DNA from 2 places in the Streptomyces sp. NPDC001070 genome. Region 2 is predicted to be linked to the other one. Evidence: riboswitches for the same ligand, from Rfam matches in the RefSeq annotation. Region 2 holds a riboswitch; the other holds the start of a gene.
What was found. Region 2 has a riboswitch for S-adenosylmethionine ahead of thrC (threonine synthase). Riboswitches for the same ligand answer to the same signal wherever they lie in the genome.
Positions count from the first base shown of each region.

Region 1 (4,407 bases), on a different contig from region 2:
CCACCCAGACCCTGGTCGGCGCCTCCGGTGCGATCTCCGGGGTCCTCGGCGCCTACCTCTACCTCTACCCCCGGGCCCGGGTGACCAGCGTCTTCCCCTTCCTCTTCTTCCTCCCGCTGCGCTTCCCGGCCTGGATGGTGCTGATCTTCTGGTTCGTCCTGCAATGGCTCGCCGGCGAGGTCCACCAGACCGGTCCCGGCGTGGCCTACCTCGCCCACATCGCCGGCTTCGTCTTCGGCTTCCTGTGCACGTGGGTGTGCTACCGCGCAGCGCCTAAGCTTGAGCCCGCAGCCAGGGCGACCCAAGGAGACCTACAGCCGTGATCACCGCGATCGTGCTCATCAAGACCAGCGTCGACCGTATCCCCGAGATCGCGGAGTCCATCGCCGCGCTCGACAGCGTCAGCGAGGTCTACTCCGTCACGGGTACGTACGACCTGGTCGCCATGGTGCGGGTGGCCCGGCACGACGAACTGGCGGACGTCATCCCGGGCCGGATCAGCAAGATCCCCGGCGTCGAGGCCACGGACACGCACGTCGCGTTCCGCACGTACTCCCAGCACGACCTGGAGACGGCCTTCGCCATCGGCCTCGACGCCTGATCCGGCGCCCGGCCACGGGACCGGGCGCCGGGGCTAGGCGTGGCCCCGGTCCGGGACGCAGCGGCCGTCCTCGGTGCGGTAGCGCCACTTGGCACCGTCCGTCACGAGCTCCCGCACCGCGCCGACGAACCGCTCCACGTGCTCGTCCGGGGTGCCGGCGCCGAAGGAGACGCGGATCGCGTTCAGCGATCTCTCGCCGGGGGCCGCGTCGGGGGCACCGCACTCGCCCGGCTCCTGCGGCGCGCCGCCGAGGAGGGTTCGGACCAGCGGGTGCGCGCAGAAGAGGCCGTCGCGCACGCCGATCCCGTACTCGGCGGAGAGGGCCGCCGCGAAGTGCGAGCTGTTCCAGCCCTCGACGACGAAGGAGATGACGCCGACCCGGGGGGCGTCGTCGCCGAACAGCGAGAGCACCTTCACCTCGGGCACCTCCGCGAGTCCGGCCCGCACCCGGTCGACCAGCGCCTGCTCGCGCTCGACCAGGCGCTCGAACCCCGCCTCCGTCAGCGCGCGGCAGGCCGAGGCGATCGCGTAGGCGCCGATGACATTGGGCGAACCGGCCTCGTGCCGGGCGGCCGTGGTGTGCCAGTGGACGTCCACCCCGCCGTCCTCGCGCCGGGCGACCCGCCGCGAGGCACCGCCCCCGGCCAGGTAGGGCTCGGCCTCGCGCAGCCAGTCGGCGCGGCCGGCGAGCACACCCGAGCCGAAGGGCGCGTACAGCTTGTGCCCGGAGAAGGCGACCCAGTCCACGTCGAGTTCCGCGATGTCCACCGGGTGGTGCGGGGCGAGCTGCGCCGCGTCCAGCACGATCCGGGCACCGTGGGCGTGGGCGGCCGCCGCCAGCTCACGGACCGGCCACAGCTCACCGGTCACATTCGACGCACCGGTCACACAGACCAGCGCGGTCCCGTGCGGCTCCCGGCCGGCCAGCTCCCGCTCGAGCGTCGCCACGGCCTCTCCCGGAGTACGGGGAGCGCTCAGGTACGTGACGTCGGCGTCCCGCCACGGCAGCAGGGACGCGTGGTGCTCGGTCTCGAAGACGAAGACGCTCGTGCCGTCCGGCACCGCGGCGGCCAGCAGGTTCAGCGAGTCGGTGGTCGAGCGGGTGAAGATCACCTGGTCGCCGGGGCGGCAGCCGAGGAACTCCGCGACCGTCGCCCGGCTCTGCTCGAACAGGTCCGTCGACAGCTGCGAGAGGTACCCCGCCCCCCGGTGCACGCTGCCGTAGTAGGGCGCGTAGGCGGCCACGTCGTCCCAGACCCGCTGCAGCGCGGGCGCGCTGGCCGCGTAGTCGAGGGCGGCGTATCCGACCTCGCCCCCGGCCACGAGCGGTACGAGGACGTCGCGTCCCAGGACGGGCAGCGGGGCGTGCAGGGCCGAGGGGACGGCAGGGCGCAGCGACATGGCGAAGTCTCCTGTGAGCAGGCAGAAGTGAAGGAACGTCAGTGATGACGGAACAGCCCTCGGCACAACGGGCCGCGGCCCGGGGAGGGGGAAACAGGGCCTACGGGCCCTAGCGCATTCGGTTGCTCACGGAAGAACTCCTCTGACCGCGCTTGCCACAGACCTCGCTGCCTGCGGCCTGGTCATCACCCGGGGCACCCCGCCACGGAAGGAGGGTTGCCGGACAGCGGGCCGGGGCCGTTTCGCTGTCACTCGTGACCTGCGCAGCATCATGCCATACGGCCGGCCCGCCGCAAGCCGGGGTCCGTATCGCGGACGGCCGCCCCGGCCCGGGTCCACCGGCCCCGGCAGCGCGAAGGGCCGGGGCAACGGCCCCGGCCCTCCCGCGTCGTCCCCGCGCGCTACGCCTGCGTCGCCGCGGCCCACCGCTCGAGCGTCCTGGCGGCCGCGCCCGAGTCGATCGACTCCGCCGCCTTGGCGATCCCGGCCGCGATGCGGTCGGTCAGCGGACCCTCGCCCGCCTCCAGCGCCACCAGCGCGGCCGCCGAGTTGAGCAGCACCGCGTCACGGACCGCACCGGTCTCACCGGCCAGCAGCCGCCGGGCGACATCGGCGTTGTGCGCCGCGTCCGCGCCGCGCAGCGCCTCGATCGGCGCCAGCTCGATGCCGACGTCCCGCGGGTCGAAGGACACCTGCTCGACCTCGCCGTCCCGGACGACCCAGATCCGGGAGGTGGCCGTCACGGTGAGCTCGTCCAGCCCGTCGTCACCCCGGAACACCAGCGCCGAGGATCCGCGGCGGGCCAGCACACCCGCGATCAGCCCGGCCATCCGGGTGTCGAAGCAGCCCACGGCGGAGGCGCCGACACGCGCAGGATTGGTCAGCGGGCCGAGGAGGTTGAAGGAGGTGGGGACGCCCAGGTCCCGGCGCGCCGGGGCGGCGAACCGCATCGCGGGGTGGAACTTCGCCGCGAAGCAGAAGGTGATCCCGGTTTCCTCGGCGACCTCCGCCACCCGGTCGGCGGGCAGGTCCAGGTTGATGCCGAGCTTCTCCAGGACGTCGGAGGCGCCGCTGGCGCTGCTGGCCGCGCGGTTGCCGTGCTTGACGACCTTGGCGCCCGTACCGGCGATGACGATGGCCGACATCGTCGAGATGTTCACCGTCCTGGCCCGGTCGCCGCCGGTGCCGACGATGTCCACGGCGGGGCCGGCGATGTGCAGCGGCTCGGCGTGCGCGTACATCGCCTCGACCAGGCCGGTAACCTCCTCGACGGTCTCCCCCTTGGCCCGCAGGGCCACCATGAAGCCGGCGACCTGGGCGTCCGAGGCCTCGCCGCTCATGATCCGGTTCATCGCCCAGGCCGTGTCGGCGGCGCTCAGGTCCTGTCCGTTCAGCAGGGCACCCAGGACGTCGGGCCAGGAGCCGCCCGCCACTGATGCGCCTCCGGCGGGGTTCACAACGCTCATGGTCCACACTCCGGGTGGTCTGACGTGCAACGGAAATCCTTCGGCCCCAGCCTATCGGCGCCGGGGAACGGGAAAGGGCCCCGTCCATCGGATGGACGGGACCCTGCCCGGTGGCACAGCTTCAGTGATCAGTGGTGACCGTGGCCGCTCGTGATCTCCTCGAACTCCTCGGCCGTCGGCTTGGGGATCTGGGTCCCCTCGCCGTAGTAGCCGCGCGACAGCTTCGCGCGCAGCTTCGCGGTACGGCCGATCTTCTTCTCCACGCCGTTCTCGTCGACCTCGGGGCCGATCTCCAGGGGCCTGGGCTGGTCGTGCTGGGTGAGCTTGAACAGCGCGCCCTGCTCCAGCGGCTCGTGGATCTCGATGAACTCACCGTGCGGGAGCCGCTTGATGATGCCGGTCTCGCGACCGTGCAGCACCTTGTCGCGGTCGCGCCGCTGCAGACCGAGGCAGATCCGCTTGGTGATGAAGAAGACCAGCACCGGCAGCACGAAGAACGAGATCCGGACCACCCAGGTGATCGCGTTGATCGACAGGTGGAAGCGGGTGGCGAAGAGGTCGTTGCCACCACCGACGAGCAGGATCAGGTAGAGGCTGATCCATGCGGCGCCGATACCCGTACGGACGGGACGGTTGCGCGGCCGGTCGAGCAGGTGGTGCTCGCGCTTGTCACCGGTGACCCAGGACTCCAGGAACGGGTAGACGCCCATGAAGCCCAGGACCAGCGGGAAGACCATCAGCGGGATGAACACGCCCAGGACGAGCGTGTGGCCCCACAGGTTGATCTCCCAGCCCGGCATGATGCGGATCAGGCCCTCGGAGAAGCCCATGTACCAGTCGGGCTGGGCGTCGGTCGACACCTGGTCCGGCCGGTAGGGACCGTAGGCCCACACCGGGTTCACGGAGACCAGCGCGGACATGGCCGCGATGACACCGAAG
Region 1 covers NZ_JBSFLB010000005.1:66,618-71,024, forward strand. The annotation lists gene ACWDAS_RS07940 (rhomboid family intramembrane serine protease) at 1-323, shown strand, start outside; gene ACWDAS_RS07945 (Lrp/AsnC family transcriptional regulator) at 320-601, shown strand; gene ACWDAS_RS07950 (aminotransferase class V-fold PLP-dependent enzyme) at 635-2,002, opposite strand; SAM riboswitch class IV at 2,146-2,262, opposite strand; gene trpD (anthranilate phosphoribosyltransferase) at 2,404-3,468, opposite strand; gene qcrB (cytochrome bc1 complex cytochrome b subunit) at 3,597-4,407, opposite strand, start outside.
Region 1: it holds a riboswitch for S-adenosylmethionine, as region 2 does, so the genes downstream of both, ACWDAS_RS07950 (aminotransferase class V-fold PLP-dependent enzyme) here and thrC (threonine synthase) in region 2, are expected to answer to the same signal.

Region 2 (4,407 bases):
GAAGGTGTCCGCCGGGATGTCCAGCATCCGCACCTGCTGGCCGCCGGTGTCGGCGGTGGGCAGGCGCCCCGCGCCTTCGGCGCTGCGCAGCACGGCGGCCCGGTCCCCCTCGCCGAGGGCCGCGCAGACCCAGACGGCGTCCGCGTCCGGCCCGATCGCGCTCAGACCCGACACGAGACCGCCGCCGCCGCGGCGGGCGACGAGCGTGCCGTCCTCGCGGAGGCTGTACGACACGGGGCCGCGGTTGGACGCGACCAGTACGCGCGCGGCATGCGATGCGACCATGCGGCCAGCCTAGCCACGCATGCCCGGCGGCAAACGTATGAGCTAGCCCAGCCGGGGGTTTCCGGCCGTGACCGTCGCGGGTTGCCGCAGGTACCGCCCGGGGGCTGCGGGCAGTCGTCCCGCCGGGCATGGGGGCACCCCCGGCCTCCGGCGAGCGGCCGACCCGCAACCGGGTACAGCGTCACGCCACCGCGCGGCGGGCGTACTCGGGGATCGTGCGCATCGGGGGGCGTTCCTCCGTCGCGACCTCGTGAACGCGCGGCTCGAAACCGCCGTCGGGGGCGCGGTCGAACTGCGTGAGGACGGGCCGCACCAGATGGCCCCGCGCCAAGCGGATCTGCGCGGTCCGGTAGATCGCCGCCGCCATACGGCCCAGCGCCTGGCCGTCCTGGTGCCGGTGGTGCCGGACCCCCACGTCGACCTGGGCCAGCGCGTCGAGCCCCACCGTGTTGAGCGCGTCCACGAGCAGCCCGAGCTCCACCCCGTACCCGACCGGGAACGGCAGCCGCTCCAGCAGCGAGCGCCGCGCCGCGTACTCGCCGCCGAGGGGCTGGACGAACCCCGCGAGCTGCGGCCAGTGCAGATTGAGCAGCGGCCGCGCGACCAGCTCCGTCACCCGCCCGCCGCCGGCCGGCACCACCGTGCCGCCGGCCTCCAGCGGGCGGTCGTACATCGCCTTGACCAGCTGCACGTCCGGATCCGTGAGCAGCGGCCCGACGATCCCCGACACGAACCGCGCGTCGAAGTCCCGCAGATCGGAGTCGATGAAGCAGACGATCTCACCGCGCGTCACGAGCAGCGAGCGCCACAGCACCTCGCCCTTGCCGGGCACCGCGGGCAGCCGCGGGAGCACCTCGTCCCGGTGGACGACGACGGCGCCGGCCGCCGCCGCGACCGCGGCCGTGCGGTCGGTCGATCCGGAGTCCAGCACGACGAGTTCGTCGACCAGCGGCACGGCCGCGCTCATCAGCTCACGGCGGATGGTCTCGACGATCGCCCCGACCGTGGCCTCCTCGTCGAGGGCGGGCAGCACCACGCTGACCGTGCCGCGCGCGCCCGCGGCGCGCTTGGCGGCGAGCAGTTGGGGCAGGGGCCGGCGGTCGGCGGTCCAGGATCGCCGCCGCAGCCAGCGGGCCACCTCGTCGAGCACTGGGTTGCTCCGTTTCTGCCCGTCTCGAAGGACGGACGGCCTATGACCAGGTTCGAGGTCGTCGGTTACAGTCTTGAACACGAGGCATGACCATCGTATGTCGACGGTGATCGCGCCCCGTCGGACAAATGCCCGGGCACTGCGCCCGGCGCCATACCGCTCATCCAGAGGGGCAGAGGGAACGGCCCGTTGAAGCCCCGGCAACCCTCCCGCCGACCGCGAGGTCCAGGTGGGGAAGGTGCCAATTCCGTCTCGCGGCGAGGTGCGCCGCGAGGAAGATGAGGAGAAAGGGCCTCGCCTGACATGGCTGCGCAGACCGTTGCACCCGCGTCCACCGATTCCGCCTTCGGGCCCGCGTCCGCGCTCTCGTGCCGCGAGTGCGGTGAGCGATTTCCGCTGAACCCCGTCTTCGCCTGCGAGGTCTGTTTCGGGCCGCTCGAAGTGGCGTACGACCTCCCGAGCGGCGACCCCGAGACCCTGCGCAAGCGGATCGAGTCCGGGCCGAACAACATCTGGCGCTACGCGCCGCTGCTGCCCGTCCCCGCGGACGTGGCCTCCAAGCCCAACCTCAACCCGGGCTTCACCAAGCTGGTCAAGGCCGACAACCTCGCCCGCGAGCTGGGCGTCACCGGCGGCCTGCACATCAAGGACGACTCCGGCAACCCGACCCACTCCTTCAAGGACCGGGTCGTCGCCGTCGCCCTGGAGGCCGCCCGCACCTTCGGCCTCACCACCTTGTCCTGCTCCTCCACCGGCAACCTGGCCGGCGCCGTGGGCGCCGCGGCCGCCCGCGCCGGCTTCCGCTCCTGCGTGTTCATCCCGCACGACCTGGAGGAGGGCAAGGTCGTCATGGCCGCGGTCTACGGCGGCGACCTGGTCGGCATCGAGGGCACCTACGACGACGTCAACCGCTTCTGCAGCGAGCTGATCGGCGATCCGATCGGCGAGGGCTGGGGTTTTGTCAACGTCAACCTCCGCCCCTACTACGGCGAGGGCTCCAAGACGCTGGCGTACGAGATCTGCGAGCAGCTGGGCTGGCGCCTGCCGGACAACATCGTCATCCCGATCGCCTCGGGCTCGCAGCTGACGAAGATCGACAAGGGGCTGCAGGAGCTGATCAGGCTCGGTCTGGTCGAGGAGAAGCCGTACCGGATCTACGGTGCCCAGGCCGAGGGCTGCTCCCCGGTCTCCACCGCCTTCAAGGCCGGCCACGACGTGGTCCGCCCGCAGAAGCCGAAGACCATCGCCAAGTCGCTCGCCATCGGCAACCCGGCCGACGGTCCGTACGTCCTGGACATCGCCCGGCGCACGGGCGGTGCCGTCGAGGACGTCACCGACGGGCAGGTGGTCGACGCCATCAAGCTGCTCGCCCGGACCGAGGGCATCTTCGCCGAGACGGCGGGCGGCGTGACCGTCGGTGTGCTGAGGAAGCTCATCGAGACCGGGCAACTCGACCCGGCCGGTGAGACGGTCGTCCTCAACACCGGCGACGGCCTCAAGACGCTGGACGCCGTCGCCCCGACCTCCCGCCCCACGGCCACCATCCGCCCGAGCCTCGACGCGTTCCGTGCCGCCGGCCTGGCCGGCTGACCCAGACTGAAGGTGAACCCCGCATCATGAGCGCTACCGTCCGCATCCCGACCATCCTCCGCACCTACACCGGCGGCCAGGCCGAGGTCCCGGCCGATGGCGGCACCCTGGCCGAGGTCATCGACTCGCTGGAGAAGAACCACCCCGGCATCTCCGCGCGCGTCCTGGACGACACGGGCAAGCTGCGCCGTTTCGTGAACGTCTACGTCAACGACGACGACGTCCGCTTCTCCGAGGGCCTGCAGACCACGGTGGGCGAGGGCGCGTCCGTGTCGATCATCCCGGCGGTCGCCGGAGGCTGCTGAGCCGCACGACCCGCGGGTGACAGGGGTGCCGGGAGTTCCCGGCACCCCTTCGTGCTTGAGCGGTAGTTGAAGGGCTGTACAGTTGCCCTGAACGGCCCGCAACTCCCTGCAACGCTCCGCGCAACCCCTTTTGCCGGGGCGGCCTTGTCGACGATTTATCGCCAAATTCACGCGGCGATTGTCGCGTTGGCCGCTTATGTCCAGTCCGAGTTGCCCCGGATTATTGGCCAATCAGGCCCTTCTTCCCTTTCTCTGCGCCCGGAATTCTCGTCCGATTGACCTGTTGCAGACAGCGTCCGGGCAGATACATTCAGCCGCGGTCGACGCGTTCCGGCGCACGCCCCCTTGGCTGTAGGGGGTGAGGTCTGACCCGGATCCGCGAGGTGCGGGTCTGCGAAGGGCCAGCAATAGGGGAGTTAGGAATGGCTCAGGGCACCGTCAAGTGGTTCAACGCGGAGAAGGGCTACGGCTTCATCGCGGTCGACGGTGGTGCGGACGTCTTCGTGCACTACAGCGCGATCCAGATGGACGGCTACCGCACCCTCGAGGAAGGTCAGCGGGTCGAGTTCGAGATCTCGCAGGGCCAGAAGGGGCCGCAGGCGGACATGGTCCGTCTCGCAGCCGGCTGACGCGCCGCGCATCGGCCACGGAGCACTTCGCGTACGGCCGCTCAAACGTACGCGTCAAGGCCCGCCCCCGCAGAGGGGCGGGCCTTCGTGCTGCCCGGGGGCGACCTGCGAGTTGTCCACGACCCCGGCCAAGCGGCTTGCACTCTCCTAGGGCGAGTGCTAATCATTGGCGTTAGCACTCTGACGTTGAGAGTGACAAAGGACCGAGTGGGTGAGGCCCGCGCGACCGCCGGAAAGGAACCGGCGGAAGGGCAGGCCGTCCGTCGCGGGCGCCGGCGCGGTCCTGGAGTAATCCTTCCCCGCAGCCCTGCGCCGCGGGGGGACCCCAAGTCCGGGAGGACCACTTCACATGGCCAAGATCATCGCGTTCGACGAGGAGGCACGGCGCGGTCTCGAGCGCGGGATGAACCAGCTCGCCGACGCCGTCAAGGTCACCCTTGGCCCCAAG
Region 2 covers NZ_JBSFLB010000003.1:196,723-201,129, forward strand. The annotation lists gene ACWDAS_RS05250 (alpha,alpha-trehalose-phosphate synthase (UDP-forming)) at 1-285, opposite strand, end outside; gene ACWDAS_RS05255 (glucosyl-3-phosphoglycerate synthase) at 467-1,435, opposite strand; SAM riboswitch class I at 1,593-1,720, shown strand; gene thrC (threonine synthase) at 1,739-3,025, shown strand; gene ACWDAS_RS05265 (ubiquitin-like small modifier protein 1) at 3,052-3,330, shown strand; gene ACWDAS_RS05270 (cold-shock protein) at 3,753-3,959, shown strand; gene groL (chaperonin GroEL) at 4,309-4,407, shown strand, end outside.